2 regions of the Pseudoalteromonas undina genome follow, and region 2 is predicted to be linked to the other one. Evidence: predicted binding sites of a transcription regulator. Region 2 holds the regulator's gene; the other holds the start of a gene.
What was found. The regulator NrdR, encoded in region 2, represses ribonucleotide reductase genes. The targets are predictions, from matches to a motif close to AAACACNANATNTNGTGTTT.
Positions count from the first base shown of each region.

Region 1 (7,590 bases), on a different contig from region 2:
TTCATCTTTCATCTTAGTTGCTGACTTGCCTTTACCACCACGACGCTGCGCTTCGTAATCACTTAACGCTTGATACTTAACGTATCCTTCGTGTGACAAGGTTACAACCACGTTCTCTTCGTTAATTAGGTCTTCAAGGCTAATATCGTGTGCAGCGGCATTAATTTCAGTGCGGCGCTCATCACCATATTGCTCTTTAATTTCAACTAACTCATCACGAATAACTTCCATTAAACGTTCCGGACTTGCCAAAATGAATAATAGTTCAGCAATTAGGTCGAGTAACGATTGGTATTCAGTAAGAATTTTTTCGTGTTCAAGACCCGTTAGTTTGTGTAAACGTAGGTCTAAAATTGCTTGAGCTTGTTGCTCAGAAATATAGTACTGACCATCACGAATACCCAGCTCGCTTGCTAACCAATCTGGGCGTGCAACATTGTCTTCACCCGCTTTATCAAGCATGGCTTTAACATTACCTAATTCCCAAGGACGCGCTGTTAGTGCAACTTTTGCTTCAGCAGGTGTTGGTGACTTACGAATAAGTTCGATAATTGGGTCAATGTTTGCCAGTGCAATCGCTAAACCTTCTAGCGTATGCGCACGGTCACGGGCTTTGCGTAAATCAAATACCGTACGACGAGTAACAACTTCACGGCGGTGAATAATAAACTCTTCAAGCATTTCTTTTAAGTTGAAACACTTAGGCTGGTTATTAATTAACGCAACCATATTCATACCAAACACAGTTTGTAACTGAGTTTGTGAATAAAGGTTGTTCAAAATAACTTCACCTACGTCACCACGTTTGATCTCAATAACGATACGCATACCGTCTTTATCTGATTCATCACGTAATGCGCTGATCCCTTCAATTTTTTTATCTTTAACTAGCTCAGCGATTTTTTCAATCAAACGGGCTTTGTTAACTTGGTAAGGGATTTCATGAACAATAATCGTTTCACGGCCAGTTTTCTCATCAGTTTCGATGTCAGCACGCGCACGCATGTACACTTTACCACGGCCGGTTTGATAGGCTTGTTCAATGCCTTTTTTACCGTTAATAATCGCCGCAGTTGGGAAATCAGGCCCTGGGATGTAATCCATTAACTCAGTAATAGTTAATTCAGGGTTTTGAATAAGCGCTAAACAGCCATTCACTACTTCTGTTAAGTTGTGTGGCGGGATATTTGTCGCCATACCAACAGCAATACCTGACGAACCATTAACTAACAGGTTAGGTATTTTAGTCGGTAACACATCAGGAATTTGTTCTGTGCCGTCGTAGTTAGGCACAAAATCAACCGTTTCTTTTTCAAGATCGGCTAATAATTCGTGCGACATTTTTGCCATACGTACTTCTGTATAACGCATTGCCGCTGCTGAATCACCATCAACCGAACCAAAGTTACCCTGACCATCAACTAGCATATAACGTAGTGAGAATGGCTGAGCCATACGTACGATGGTGTCATAAACTGCACTGTCGCCGTGTGGGTGGTATTTACCGATTACATCACCGACCACACGGGCCGATTTTTTGTAAGGCTTGTTCCAGTCATTACTAAGCTCGTTCATTGCAAACAAAACGCGGCGGTGAACAGGTTTTAAACCGTCACGTACGTCTGGTAATGCACGTCCTACAATTACACTCATGGCGTAATCTAAGTAGGAGTTTTTTAACTCGTCTTCAATATTGACTGGCAGAATTTCATTGGCGAGATCAGTCATTTGATATCACATTCCTTCAGTATCAGCTCTTAACAACCCATTATTAGGTATTAAGAGTGTTTGTTATTATTTCTAAGCAACCATGCTATCACAATTAATTTTAATTTACAGGCGCAAAACTTTGCGATTTATCAATTTAGCCCTATATAATGGCCTCAGATTGACGAGGAAGTATTTTATGACCGAACATCAAAATGTAGATAACGCAGAAATAGCAAAGTTTGAAGCCATCGCAGAGCGTTGGTGGGATTTAGAAGGCGAATTTAAGCCGCTTCACGAAATTAATCCATTACGATTAGATTTCATCGCAGACAAAACTAAAGGATTATTTGACAAAGAAACCCTCGATGTAGGATGTGGCGGCGGTATTTTAAGTCACAGCATGGCGCGAATGGGTGCAAAGGTAACAGGTATCGATATGGGGCAAGAGCCTTTAACTGTCGCTAAGTTACACAGTTTAGAAACAAGTGTACCCGTTGAATATATAAAAGTACCTGCTGAACAATTTGCTGATGAGCACCCTGAGCGCTTTGATGTGATTACTTGTATGGAAATGTTAGAACATGTCCCCGACCCTGCTTCTATTATCCATGCAGTCGCTAAATTAGCAAAACCTGGGGCCGATGTATTCTTCTCCACCCTTAATAAAACCCCTAAAGCTTACTTATACGCTATTGTCGGCGCAGAAAAACTGTTAAAAATGGTGCCAGAAGGTACCCACGACCATAAAAAGTTCATTAAACCTGCGCAATTAATTGCATGGGCAGAACAAGCAGGGTTAAAGGTACGTGCTAGTGCAGGATTAAGTTACAACCCACTCTCAAAGCAATATACGGTTAATGATGATGTTAGCGTAAATTATATGCTGCACTTTGAGAAGTTAGCGCAATGACAAGCTCGCAAACAGCTACTAGCCCAATTGAATATCAAGCATTGCTATTTGACTTAGATGGCACTTTACTTGATACCGCTGATGATTTAGGCGCTGCACTTAATAGTGTGCTGCATAATCACCAACAACCACAAGTGGGCAGTGATATATATCGACCCGCTGCTTCAAATGGCGCAGCAGCATTACTTGCTGCTGGTTTTAAAGAAGGCTGGGGGCAACAATCGCAAGAGCAACTTTTAGCAGAGCTAGTTGCATACTACGCTGCCAATATTGCCACCCATACCCAATGCTTTGTTGGTATAGAACAGCTACTCATTGCCCTTGATAATAAAGGGATCCCGTGGGGCATTATGACAAATAAGCCTGGCTTTTTAACCGATCCTTTAGTCAAGGCGATTCCTGCATTAAAAAATGCGCAAATTGTGATAAGTGGTGATACCTTAGCTGAGTCTAAGCCCTCACCCCTTCCTTTATTACATTGTGCTGAGCAAATGAGTGTTGATCCTTCGCGCTGCCTATATATAGGTGATGCGCTGCGAGATATACAAGCAGGTAAAGCAGCGAATATGCACACCGCTACCGCACTGTGGGGATATGTACCGAGTGTGGACGAGGCATTGGCTTGGAATGCAGATTTTAATTGGCATAGCCCTATAGATGCTTTTAACCACATATAGTGCCACACCAATTAATAAACACTACATGTTGTGATTGTGTTAGTTTTTACGCAAAGCTTGATGATAAAAAAAGCAGACAAAATTTATTTTTAAAAAGCGTAAATTTAATCTTTCCTTAGTTGATTTTTACAAATTTCAACTTAACCGAATGATCAAAGGTTAATGCCTACTAACACAATTACGTTATCCCAACGTTATCCACAATCAGAGCGGTTTCTGTCCCTTGCAAAAGATCACAGACCACACTATCTTGTGATCTCTAATTTGAACAACACCAGATATTGTGGCTAAATGTTATTCAATTAAATTTACCTATGCGGTAGAAATAACAATAAAAGAATAGGCACTGGGCGTTTTGAGTGCACTCATTGGTCAAAAATATTTAATTCCCAAGGAATACAGGCAAAACTATGAACCAACAGTTATCTGTAAGCAAACGTGACGGCCGTAAAGAGCCACTTGATCTAGACAAGATCCATCGCGTTATTGAATGGGCCGCCGAAGGTTTAAACAACGTTTCGGTTTCACAAGTTGAACTTAAATCACATATTCAATTTTATGACGGTATTCGTACTAAAGATATTCATGAGACGATTATCAAAGCCGCTGCGGATCAGATCTCAAAAGAATCACCTGATTATCAGTATCTTGCTGCTCGTTTAGCTGTATTCCATTTACGTAAAAAAGCGTATGGCCAATTTGAGCCACCGCGTCTTTTTGACCACGTTACTAACATGGTTGAACAAAAACGCTACGACGCCCATTTGCTTGTTGATTACACAGAGCAAGAACTTGATGAACTAGATACTTACTTAGATCATTCACGCGATCTTAACTTTAGCTACGCAGCAGTAAAGCAGCTTGAAGGTAAATACTTAGTACAAAACCGTGTAACCGGTGAAATTTACGAAAGCGCGCAGTTTTTATATATATTAGTAGCAGCAAGCTTATTCTCAGATTATCCACGTGAAACGCGTATTGATTACATCAAACGTTTTTACGATGCGGTTTCACTATTTAAAATTTCTTTACCTACACCAATTATGTCGGGTGTGCGTACGCCAACGCGTCAGTTTAGCTCATGTGTACTGATTGAGTGTGGCGACAGCTTAGATTCAATTAATGCGACTTCATCAGCCATTGTTAAATACGTTTCTCAACGTGCTGGTATTGGTATAAATGCCGGACGTATTCGTGCATTAGGTAGCCCTATTCGTAACGGCGAAGCGTACCACACAGGCTGTATTCCGTTTTATAAGCACTTTCAAACAGCGGTTAAAAGCTGTTCGCAAGGCGGTGTACGTGGCGGTGCAGCTACTTTATTCTACCCGCTTTGGCACTTAGAAGTAGAAAATCTGCTGGTACTTAAAAATAACCGTGGTGTTGATGATAACCGCGTACGTCATCTAGATTATGGTGTGCAGTTTAATAAACTAATGTATTCTCGTTTAATTAAAGACGATTACATTACCTTATTTAGCCCTTCAGACGTGCCGGGCCTTTACGATGCATTCTTTGAAGATCAAGATGAATTTGATGCACTTTATGTAAAATATGAGCAAGACGAGTCAATTCGTAAAAAACGCATTAAAGCCATTGAACTGTTTTCTATGTTTGCTCAAGAACGTGCCAGCACCGGTCGTATTTACTTGCAGAACGTTGACCACTGTAATACACACAGTCCGTTTATCTCAAAAGTGGCGCCTATACGTCAATCTAACTTATGTTTAGAAATTGCGTTACCGACTAAGCCTCTTAGCAACGTGAATGACGAAGAAGGTGAAATTGCACTTTGTACATTATCTGCGTTTAACTTAGGTGCCATTGAGTCTTTAGATGAACTAGAAGAGTTAGCTGAGCTTGCAGTACGTGCACTTGATAACCTACTTGATTTCCAAGACTACCCTGTACCTGCAGCTAAAAATGCCACTATGGGGCGTCGTACGCTAGGCATAGGTGTTATTAACTACGCCTATTACTTAGCTAAAAACGGTAAGCGTTATTCAGATGGCAGCGCAAATGCACTCACGCACAAAACGTTTGAAGCAATTCAGTACTACCTAATGAAGGCATCTAACGAACTTGCTAAAGAGCGTGGAGCATGTCCTAAATTTAACGAAACTACATACTCGCAAGGTATTATGCCAACCGATACGTACAAACGTGATTTAGACAAAATTTGTGATGAACCACTGCATCTTGATTGGGATACATTACGTGCCAGCATTAAAGAGCATGGTATGCGTAACTCCACGCTGAGCGCATTAATGCCATCAGAAACGTCATCGCAAATCTCAAATGCAACTAATGGCATCGAGCCACCGCGTGGTCACATTAGTGTTAAAGCAAGTAAAGACGGTATTTTAAAGCAAGTTGTTCCTGACTACGAACGCCTTAAAGATAACTACGAATTACTGTGGGATATTCCATCAAACGATGGTTACTTACAATTAGTAGGCATAATGCAGAAATTTATCGACCAAACAATTTCAGCAAATACTAATTATGATCCAAATAGATACGAAGGCGGTAGAGTACCTATGAAAGTCTTATTAAAAGACTTACTTGGTGCATACAAACTAGGTGTTAAAACACTTTACTACCATAATACCCGCGATGGCGCATCAGATGCTCAAGAAGACACTCCAGAAGTGGAAGATGATGATTGTGCAGGCGGCGCGTGTAAAATTTAATAGTTAAACTTAAAGCGGGCGCCTTGCCCGCTTTGTCCTGATAGTCTTAGTGATAGTTTTTTGAGTGATAAACATGTCTTATACTACTTTTAGCAGAAATCATAATAACCAAATGCAAGAGCCAATGTTTTTTGGTCAAACCGTTAACGTGTCACGTTACGATCAACAAAAATACCCTATTTTTGAAAAACTAATTGAAAAACAATTGTCTTTCTTTTGGCGACCTGAAGAAGTTGATGTAAGTAAAGACCGTTTAGACTTTCAAGCGCTTCCCGAACACGAAAAGCATATATTTTTAAGCAACTTAAAATACCAAACGTTGCTTGATAGTGTTCAAGGCCGCTCACCTAACGTAGCATTACTTCCTATCGTATCAATTCCTGAACTAGAAACATGGATTGAGACATGGGCGTTTAGTGAAACTATTCATAGTCGTTCGTACACCCATATTATTCGTAACGTAACTCAAGCGCCTGAACTCATTTTTGATGATATTGTTAGCAATGACAAAATTAGTGAGCGTGCCGATGCGGTAACTACTTATTATGATGACCTAATCAATTCTGTATCGCTTTACAACCTATACGGTGAAGGCAAACACGAAATTAATGGCCAAACCGTGGTAGTTAATTTATTTGAGCTGAAAAAGAAATTGTACCTGGCAATGATGTCAGTGAACATTTTAGAAGCCATTCGCTTTTATGTGAGTTTTGCCTGTTCATTTGCGTTTGCCGAGCGTGAATTGATGGAAGGTAATGCTAAAATTATAAAGCTTATTGCCCGCGATGAAGCACTTCACCTTTCAGGTACTCAGCATATTTTAAATATCATGCAAGATGGCAAAGATGACCCTGAAATGGCGATTGTTGCCGCACAATGCCGTGAAGAAGCAATTAAGATGTTTGTTGAAGCCGCAGAGCAAGAAAAAGAATGGGCCGAGTACCTATTCAAAGATGGCTCGATGATTGGTTTGAATAAACACATTCTATGTCAGTACGTTGAATATATTACCAATGCGCGTATGACCGCGATTGGTCTGCCTGCACAGTTTGAAAACAACAGTAACCCTATTCCATGGATCAACTCATGGTTAGTGTCGGATAACGTGCAAGTTGCTCCCCAAGAAGCCGAAATAAGCTCATACTTAGTTGGTCAGATTGATTCACAAGTAGATGCCGATGAATTTGGTGACTTTGATTTATAATGACTGATAGAACGACTGCAAGTATCATGCTTGCAGATAACAGCCAGCGCATTGATTTTGCCGCTGGCTGCCCTTCTCTTTTACATTGCCTAGAATCGAATAAGATTGATGCCGCTTACCAATGCCGTGAGGGATATTGCGGTGCGTGTCGAGCAACACTTGTCTCTGGTGAAGTTAATTATAATGAAGAGCCGTTAGCGTTTGTTCGCGATGGTGAAATACTCTTGTGTTGCTGCAAACCAAATGGTGATATCAGTATTAATTTAAAGTAACTAACTCACATTAAGCGTATTTAACAGCACGAGAATAATATAAAACAGCTAGGTTTGTACCAAACCTGTTTGCCGTGTTTTTAAACTCAAACACGCCTACTAGTACAGTGTTATTTACTCTGAA
Region 1 is NZ_AHCF03000003.1:1,410,829-1,418,418, forward strand. Features, by position in the region: gene gyrA (DNA topoisomerase (ATP-hydrolyzing) subunit A) at 1-1,728, opposite strand, end outside; gene ubiG (bifunctional 2-polyprenyl-6-hydroxyphenol methylase/3-demethylubiquinol 3-O-methyltransferase UbiG) at 1,907-2,620, shown strand; gene PUND_RS10195 (HAD family hydrolase) at 2,617-3,297, shown strand; gene nrdA (class 1a ribonucleoside-diphosphate reductase subunit alpha) at 3,708-5,990, shown strand; gene nrdB (class Ia ribonucleoside-diphosphate reductase subunit beta) at 6,064-7,194, shown strand; gene yfaE (class I ribonucleotide reductase maintenance protein YfaE) at 7,194-7,466, shown strand; gene PUND_RS10215 (DUF1287 domain-containing protein) at 7,581-7,590, opposite strand, start outside.
Region 1: a site for NrdR is predicted at 3,567-3,586, ahead of nrdA (class 1a ribonucleoside-diphosphate reductase subunit alpha). Genes of this name have one in related genera too.

Region 2 (7,590 bases):
AGATGCGCAAGGCTCACTAATTAGTAACGATACGGTATCTGATGAACCAGTAAAAGCACTCTCAAGCCTACAAAACTTAGCTATGTTGACCGTTTCGGGCCCTGGTATGAAGGGCAAAGTGGGCATGGCATCGAAAGTATTTAATGCATTAGCGCATGATAACGTGTCAATCGTACTGATCACTCAATCATCATGTGAATTTAGCATCAGTTTTTGTGTTCATGAAAGTGATTTAAATCTAGCGTTGAATGCGTTGCAAGTGGCCTTTGACTTAGAGTCAAAAGCAGGCTTAATTGAGCCGGTAAATGTGCAACGTAATTTAGCAATTGTAACGCTAGTGGGCGATAACATGCGCGCACATAAAGGCTTAGCTGCTAAGTTTTTTGCATCGCTTGCTCAAGCACAAGTAAACATTGTTGCCATAGCGCAAGATTCAACTGAAAGCGCTATTTCTGCGGTTATTGATGGTGAGTTGTGTAATGACGCGGTTAAAATCTGTCATGAAAACTTTTTCACTCATGTGCCTTCAATCGATGTGTTTTTATTGGGGTGTGGCTTAGTCGGTCAAGAGCTAATAAACCAGCTTGAACGTCAACAAGCATGGCTTGAAAAGCGTAATATTAAATTAAACCTATACGGTGTGGCTAATTCTCGTCAATTACACCTTGATGGTGAAGGCATTGCTTTTGATGATTGGCAACAAAAACTAACGCAATCAGAGCAAGCATTTGATTTAAAATTAGTAGAACAGTTTGTTAAGCAAAATCACTTGGTTAACCCTGTGCTAGTTGATTGTACTTCATCAGATGCCTTGGCTTCGCAATACGTCGATTTTTTAAATGCGGGTTTCCACGTTGTGGCCGCTAACAAAAAAGCGACGACTAGTTCATATACTTATTACCAAGACTTAATTGCAGCAACGCATAAAAATAACCGTAAATTTTTATACGAAACTAACGTAGGTGCGGGTTTGCCTGTAATTGATAACTTGCAATCACTCTTTGGTGCTGGCGATGAATTACTTGAATTTAGTGGTATTTTATCTGGCTCACTTTCGTACATGTTTGGTGCCCTTGAAGATGGTTTATCACTCTCTGAAGCAACAATTAAAGCGAAAGAAAGTGGCTTTACTGAACCCGATCCTCGCGATGACTTATCGGGAACAGACGTAGCACGTAAACTACTTATCATTGCCCGCGAAGCAGGTATGAAATTGGAGCTTAGCGACATAGAAGTGGAGTCTGTACTACCACAAGGCTTCGCCCAAGGTGACAATGTTGATGAGTTTATGGCAAAGCTACCAAGTCTGGATGCTGACTTTAACGACCGTATTCAAAGTGCAGCGAGTGAAGGTAAAGTACTTCGCTATGTAGGCACAATTAAAAATGGACACTGTAAAGTAGGTATTGAAGCGGTAGATTCATCACACGCATTAAGTGTAATTCGTGATGGTGAAAATGCGCTGGCTATTTTAAGCCAATACTATCAGCCAAGTCCGTTTGTTATCCGTGGTTATGGCGCAGGCTCTGCAGTAACTGCTGCGGGTGTATTTGCCGATATTCTTAAAACACTATCACGCTAGGGGGCGGTTATGATTGAAGTTTATGCGCCAGCCTCTATTGGTAATTTTACGGTTGGTTTTGACTCCCTCGGTGCGGCGTTAGCCCCGATTGATGGCAGCTTGCTGGGGGATGTGGTTACTATATGTGAAGCGCCTCGTGATGAGTTTATTTGTAGTGGCGAATACGCCCATAAACTCCCAAGCGATGCGAATGAAAACTTAGCGTATCAATGTTTAGTGCATTTTCGTACACATGTAGCACCGAATATGCCAGCCGTAAAATTAGAGTTGAAGAAAAACCTGCCTATAGGGTCTGGGTTAGGCTCAAGTGCTTGCTCTGTTGTTGCGGCATTTGCAGCGCTGGATAAGTTTGCTCAAACTAATTTAAGCCAAGTTGAGTTAATAGAGCTAATGGCCGATTTTGAAGGCTTGGTAAGCGGTGGACGTCATTATGACAATATCACTCCTTGTTATCTTGGTGGCTTACAATTAACGGGCGACTTAATTCCAAATAAATCAATAGCGTTACCTGTTGATGAAAACTGGTATTACGTTGCCGCATTTCCTGGCTTTTCGCTCAATACCGCAAAGGCACGCTCTGTTTTACCAAAAGAGCTAAGTATGCATGCGGGGGTTGAGTTTGCGCAGCGATTATCGGCTTTTAGCAGTTTATTACTGACTTCACGTTTTGATGAGGCGCTTTGTATTATGCAAGACAATATTGCTGAACCACATCGTGCGCCACTAATAAATGGTTTTGATCAAGCCAAACTTAGTTTGCCAGAACTCGGTGCTGAAGTGGTGAGTATTTCAGGCGCAGGGCCGACCTTGTTTAGTGTATGTAAAACGCTTGAAGCGGCAGAGCAATGCGCGCAGTGGCTAGAGGAAAATTACATCAACGAGCAAGGTTTTTGCCATATTTGTAAATTAGATAACGACGGCACGCGTCAATTAAATGTTTTATAGGATCAAGAGTCATGCAATTACATAATTTAAAAGAATATTCACAAAAAGTGTCGTTTGTTGAAGCTGTAAAAACAGGACTGGGGCGTAATCAAGGGGTGTTTTTTCCTGAGTCGTTAGCGCCATTAAGTGATGTTGATGCATTACTCGATATGGACTTTGTTACTCGCAGCGGCAAAATTTTATCGCACCTTATTGGTGATGAGCTACCAAGTGATACTGTTGCCCAGATGGTTAAGAATGCGTTTAACTTTCCGGTTAAGCTGGTGGAAGTTGAAGACAATACCTATTGCTTAGAGTTATTCCATGGCCCAACACTGGCGTTTAAAGATTTTGGTGGCCGCTTTATGGCGGAGTGTTTAGCGCAGTTTAACCATGGTGAAAAAGTGACAATATTGACAGCAACGTCGGGTGATACCGGTGCCGCTGTCGCGCATGCTTTTTATAATAAGCCAAATATTGATGTGGTTATTTTATACCCTAAGGGCAAAATTTCACTCGCTCAGCAAAAGCTATTTACTACACTCGGTGACAATATTCATTGTTACGCGATAGAAGGCAGTTTTGATGATTGCCAAGAGTTGGTTAAAAAATCATTTTTAGATGAAGAGTTAAAAGCAAAACTTGGTTTAAATTCAGCAAATTCAATCAATATTAGCCGCTTAGTTGCGCAAGTTTGTTATTACTTTGAGGCAATAGCACAGCTGCCAAAAGAAAAGCGTGCTACAGCGCATATTTCAGTACCCAGTGGTAATTTTGGTAATGTGTGTGCGGCTATGATTGGCGCTGTTATTGGTATGCCAGTAGGTAAACTCAGTGCGACTACAAACCAAAATGATACTGTGCCACGTTATATGCTTGATAAGCAGTGGACGCCCAGCGCCACTATTGAGTCACTGTCTAATGCTATGGATGTCAGTAAACCTAATAACTGGCCACGTGTGCAATCAATGTTAGATAATAACTGGTTTAGTTATGACAATTTTTATTCTGTTAGTGTGGATGAGCAAAGCACAAAATCAGTGATGAAAAAAATTCAACAGCTTGGCTATATTGCAGAGCCTCATACCGCGATTGCCTACCAAGGGCTTGTTGAAAATAAAGCAACAGATGCTGCAGGTATCTTTTTAGCGACTGCACACCCAGCTAAATTTAAAGAAAGCGTTGAAGAGGTGCTAAATACCGAAATAGCCATGCCAAAACCGCTAGCAGATGCGCTTGCAAAACCGTGTTTAGCCATTGATATGCACAATGATTACGACGATTTACGCAGCGAGTTATTTGCTAAGCTTGGTTAAAATCACACGTTTAGAAAAAGCGGCTTAGGCCGCTTTTTTGTTTGTTTATGTGTCGCTTTAGGCATAACGCATAAGCTAAATAAATGTAATAAATAAAATTCATTTAAAATTGTTATTAGTTTATAAAAAAATATCATCATCAAAATGCTGTGAAATAGTTTCAATCCCTGTTTAAATATCCTCAACTTAAGAGCGTAGGCAAAGAGTCGTTTTAAGCGTACAATAAAGCCTGTAAAAAATACCCATACACGTTGCCCAGGAGACCCCAATGTTAGAACGTAGCATGAATATTTCGGACTTTGATCCAGAGTTATTTGACGCGATGAGCAAAGAAACATCACGTCAAGAAGAGCACATTGAGTTAATTGCATCTGAAAACTACTGTAGCCCACGCGTACTAGAAGCGCAGGGTTCTCAACTTACTAACAAATATGCTGAAGGCTACCCGGGCAAACGTTACTACGGTGGCTGTGAGCACGTTGATGTGGTTGAGCAGTTAGCGATTGACCGCGCAAATGAATTATTTGGTACAGATTACGCAAACGTGCAACCACATGCGGGTTCACAAGCGAATGCCGCTGTTTTCCAAGCACTATTAAGCCCACTTGATACTGTTTTAGGTATGAGCCTAGCGCACGGTGGTCACTTAACACACGGCTCACACGTAAACTTCTCAGGTAAAACATACAACGCAATTCAGTATGGCCTTAACGAAGAAACTGGCGAAATTGATTACGCACAAGTTGAAGCGTTAGCACTTGAGCACAAACCAAAAATGATCATTGCTGGTTTTTCTGCATACTCAGGTATTGTTGATTGGGCTAAATTCCGTGAAATTGCAGACAAAGTAGGCGCATACTTATTTGTTGATATGGCGCACGTTGCAGGTTTAATTGCTGCGGGTGTTTACCCAAGCCCTGTGCCATTTGCTCACGTTGTAACAACCACAACACACAAAACATTAGCCGGCCCTCGCGGTGGTTTAATCATTTCTGCGTGTGGCGATGAAGATATTTACAAAAAGCTAAACAGCGCTGTTTTCCCAGGTGGCCAAGGTGGTCCTTTATGTCATGTTATTGCTGCTAAAGCGGTGGCATTTAAAGAAGCACTTCAACCTGAATTTAAAACATACCAAACTCAAGTTGTTAAAAATGCTCAAGCAATGGTTGCAGTATTACAAGAGCGCGGCTACAAAGTAGTATCAGGTAAAACTGACAACCACTTATTCTTACTTGATTTAATCGATAAAGATATCACAGGTAAAGATGCAGATGCTGCCCTAGGTAATGCGAATATCACGGTTAACAAAAACTCAGTACCGAACGATCCTCGTTCACCATTTGTTACTTCTGGTTTGCGTATTGGTTCACCAGCAATCACTCGTCGTGGCTTTAAAGAAGCTGAGTCAAAAGAGTTAGCTGGCTGGATCTGTGACGTGCTAGACAACATCGAAGATGAGTCAGTACAAGCGCAAGTAAAAGAAAAAGTGAAAGCAATTTGTGCAAAATTACCTGTTTACGCTTAATCCAAGAGTAAAACAGTAATTTAGATCACAACTGCACACATTTTTGTTATGATAATGGCCGCTATTATAGCGGCCATTTTTTGTTTTTAAAACGGAAACACACAGTTATGCATTGCCCATTTTGCACCGCCAAAGATACTAAAGTTATTGATTCTCGCCTGGTCGGCGGGGGACACCAAGTACGTAGACGTCGTGAATGTAATGAGTGCCACGAACGGTTTACCACCTTTGAAGGGGCTGAATTAGTCATGCCGCGAGTGATTAAGCAAGATGGCAGTCGTGAACCGTTTAATGAAGATAAGTTACTAAATGGCTTAACTCGCGCTCTTGAAAAACGCCCCGTAAGTACCGAACAAGTTGATGAAGTCGTTAATATAATTAAATCCCAGCTGCGAGCCACCGGCGAGCGTGAAGTGTCTAGCCATTTGGTGGGTGAGTGTATTATGGAAGCGCTGAAAAAATTAGATAAAGTAGCCTATGTAAGATTTGCCTCAGTATATCGCTCGTTTGAAGATATACGTGAGTTTGGTGAAGAAATAGCTCGCTTAGGAGAGTAGTAATGACCATGCAAAGCTCGTTTTCAGAGGATGATAAACGTTATATGGCACGTGCCATTGAGCTGGCAAAAAAAGGGCGCTTTACCACCACTCCTAATCCTAATGTAGGCTGTGTACTCGTAAAAAATAATAAAGTAATAGGTGAAGGGTTTCATCAGTTAGCGGGTCAAGGTCACGCAGAGGTAAACGCACTGACTATGGCTGGCGAAAATGCAAAAGGCGCAACCGCTTATGTAACACTTGAGCCTTGCAGTCATTATGGTCGAACACCGCCATGTGCTGAAGGGCTAAAAGCAGCAGGTGTAAAAAAAGTGGTTGCTGCTATGGTTGACAGCAACCCGCAAGTTGCAGGCAAAGGCCTGAAAATTTTAGCGGATGCTGGTATAGAAGTCGCTTACGGATTACTTGAAGAGCAAGCTCGCGCATTAAACCTTGGGTTTTTTAAGCGCATGGAGCAGGGATTACCCTTTGTAACCTGCAAAATGGCCGCCAGTATTGATGGTAAAACAGCGCTTAAAAATGGCCAAAGTAAATGGATAACTGGGCCCGCTGCGCGCCAAGATGTGCAGCTTTATCGTGCTCAGAGTTGTGCAATTTTAACTGGTGCTGATACAGTCTTGATGGATGATGCAAAACTAAATGTACGCCCAGAAGAACTTCCGCACTCTTTACCGACCAATTTACCACTGCGCCAACCTGTTCGCGTTATTATTGATTCCCAAAACAGACTTACCCCTGAACTTGCCTTATTTTCAATTCAAAGTGAGGTGATAATATTCACCACTCGGGTTGATAAATCGCATCAGTGGCCTCATTTTGTTAAACAGATCGAAGTCCCCGAAAAGAACAATAAAGTAGACTTACAAGCAGCGCTGCAAAAGCTAGCGCAATTACAGTTTAATAATGTGTGGTTAGAAGCGGGTGCCACATTGGCCGGAAAAATGGCTGAACTTGATTTAATTGATGAGTTTGTTTTTTATATTGCCCCTAAGTTAATGGGTAGCGATGCAAGAAGTTTACTGAATTTCCCAGAGTTAATGAGTATGCAAAATACCATTAATTTAACTTTTAATGAGTGTGTGCCAATTGGTGATGATTTACGTATCACAGCACACAAAAAAGCTCATTAATCATTTTATATAAAGAGTAGCACTATGTTTACTGGAATAGTTGAAGCGACAGGTAAAATTGCGTTATTACAAAAAAAACAAGGTGATTTAGCTATTCGTATTCAAAGTAAAAACCTTGATATGAGTGATGTTAAGTTAGGTGACAGTATTGCAACCAACGGTGTATGCCTCACTGTTGTTGATAAGCATATAGATGGCTTTAGTGCTGACTTATCAAATGAAACGATTAGCTTAACGGGGTTTGCACATTACGCTTTAGGGCAAACAGTTAACTTAGAAAAGGCGATGCAACCTGTATCGCGCCTCGGGGGGCATTTAGTGTCTGGTCATGTTGATGGTATTGCCACTATCACAGCAATAAATACCAATGCACGAGCAACCGAATATTGGTTAGCCACCGACGAAAATTTAATGAAATACATTCCTTATAAAGGGTCTGTGTGTATTGATGGTATTAGCTTAACGGTCAATGCAGTTGAAGGTAATAAATTTAAACTAACGATTGTGCCACACACCAGCGGGCAAACGACCATAGCCGATTTTCAAGTCGGTACCA
Region 2 is NZ_AHCF03000002.1:581,569-589,158, forward strand. Features, by position in the region: gene thrA (bifunctional aspartate kinase/homoserine dehydrogenase I) at 1-1,582, shown strand, start outside; gene thrB (homoserine kinase) at 1,592-2,527, shown strand; gene thrC (threonine synthase) at 2,539-3,822, shown strand; gene glyA (serine hydroxymethyltransferase) at 4,091-5,347, shown strand; gene nrdR (transcriptional regulator NrdR) at 5,455-5,904, shown strand; gene ribD (bifunctional diaminohydroxyphosphoribosylaminopyrimidine deaminase/5-amino-6-(5-phosphoribosylamino)uracil reductase RibD) at 5,907-7,034, shown strand; gene PUND_RS03350 (riboflavin synthase) at 7,059-7,590, shown strand, end outside.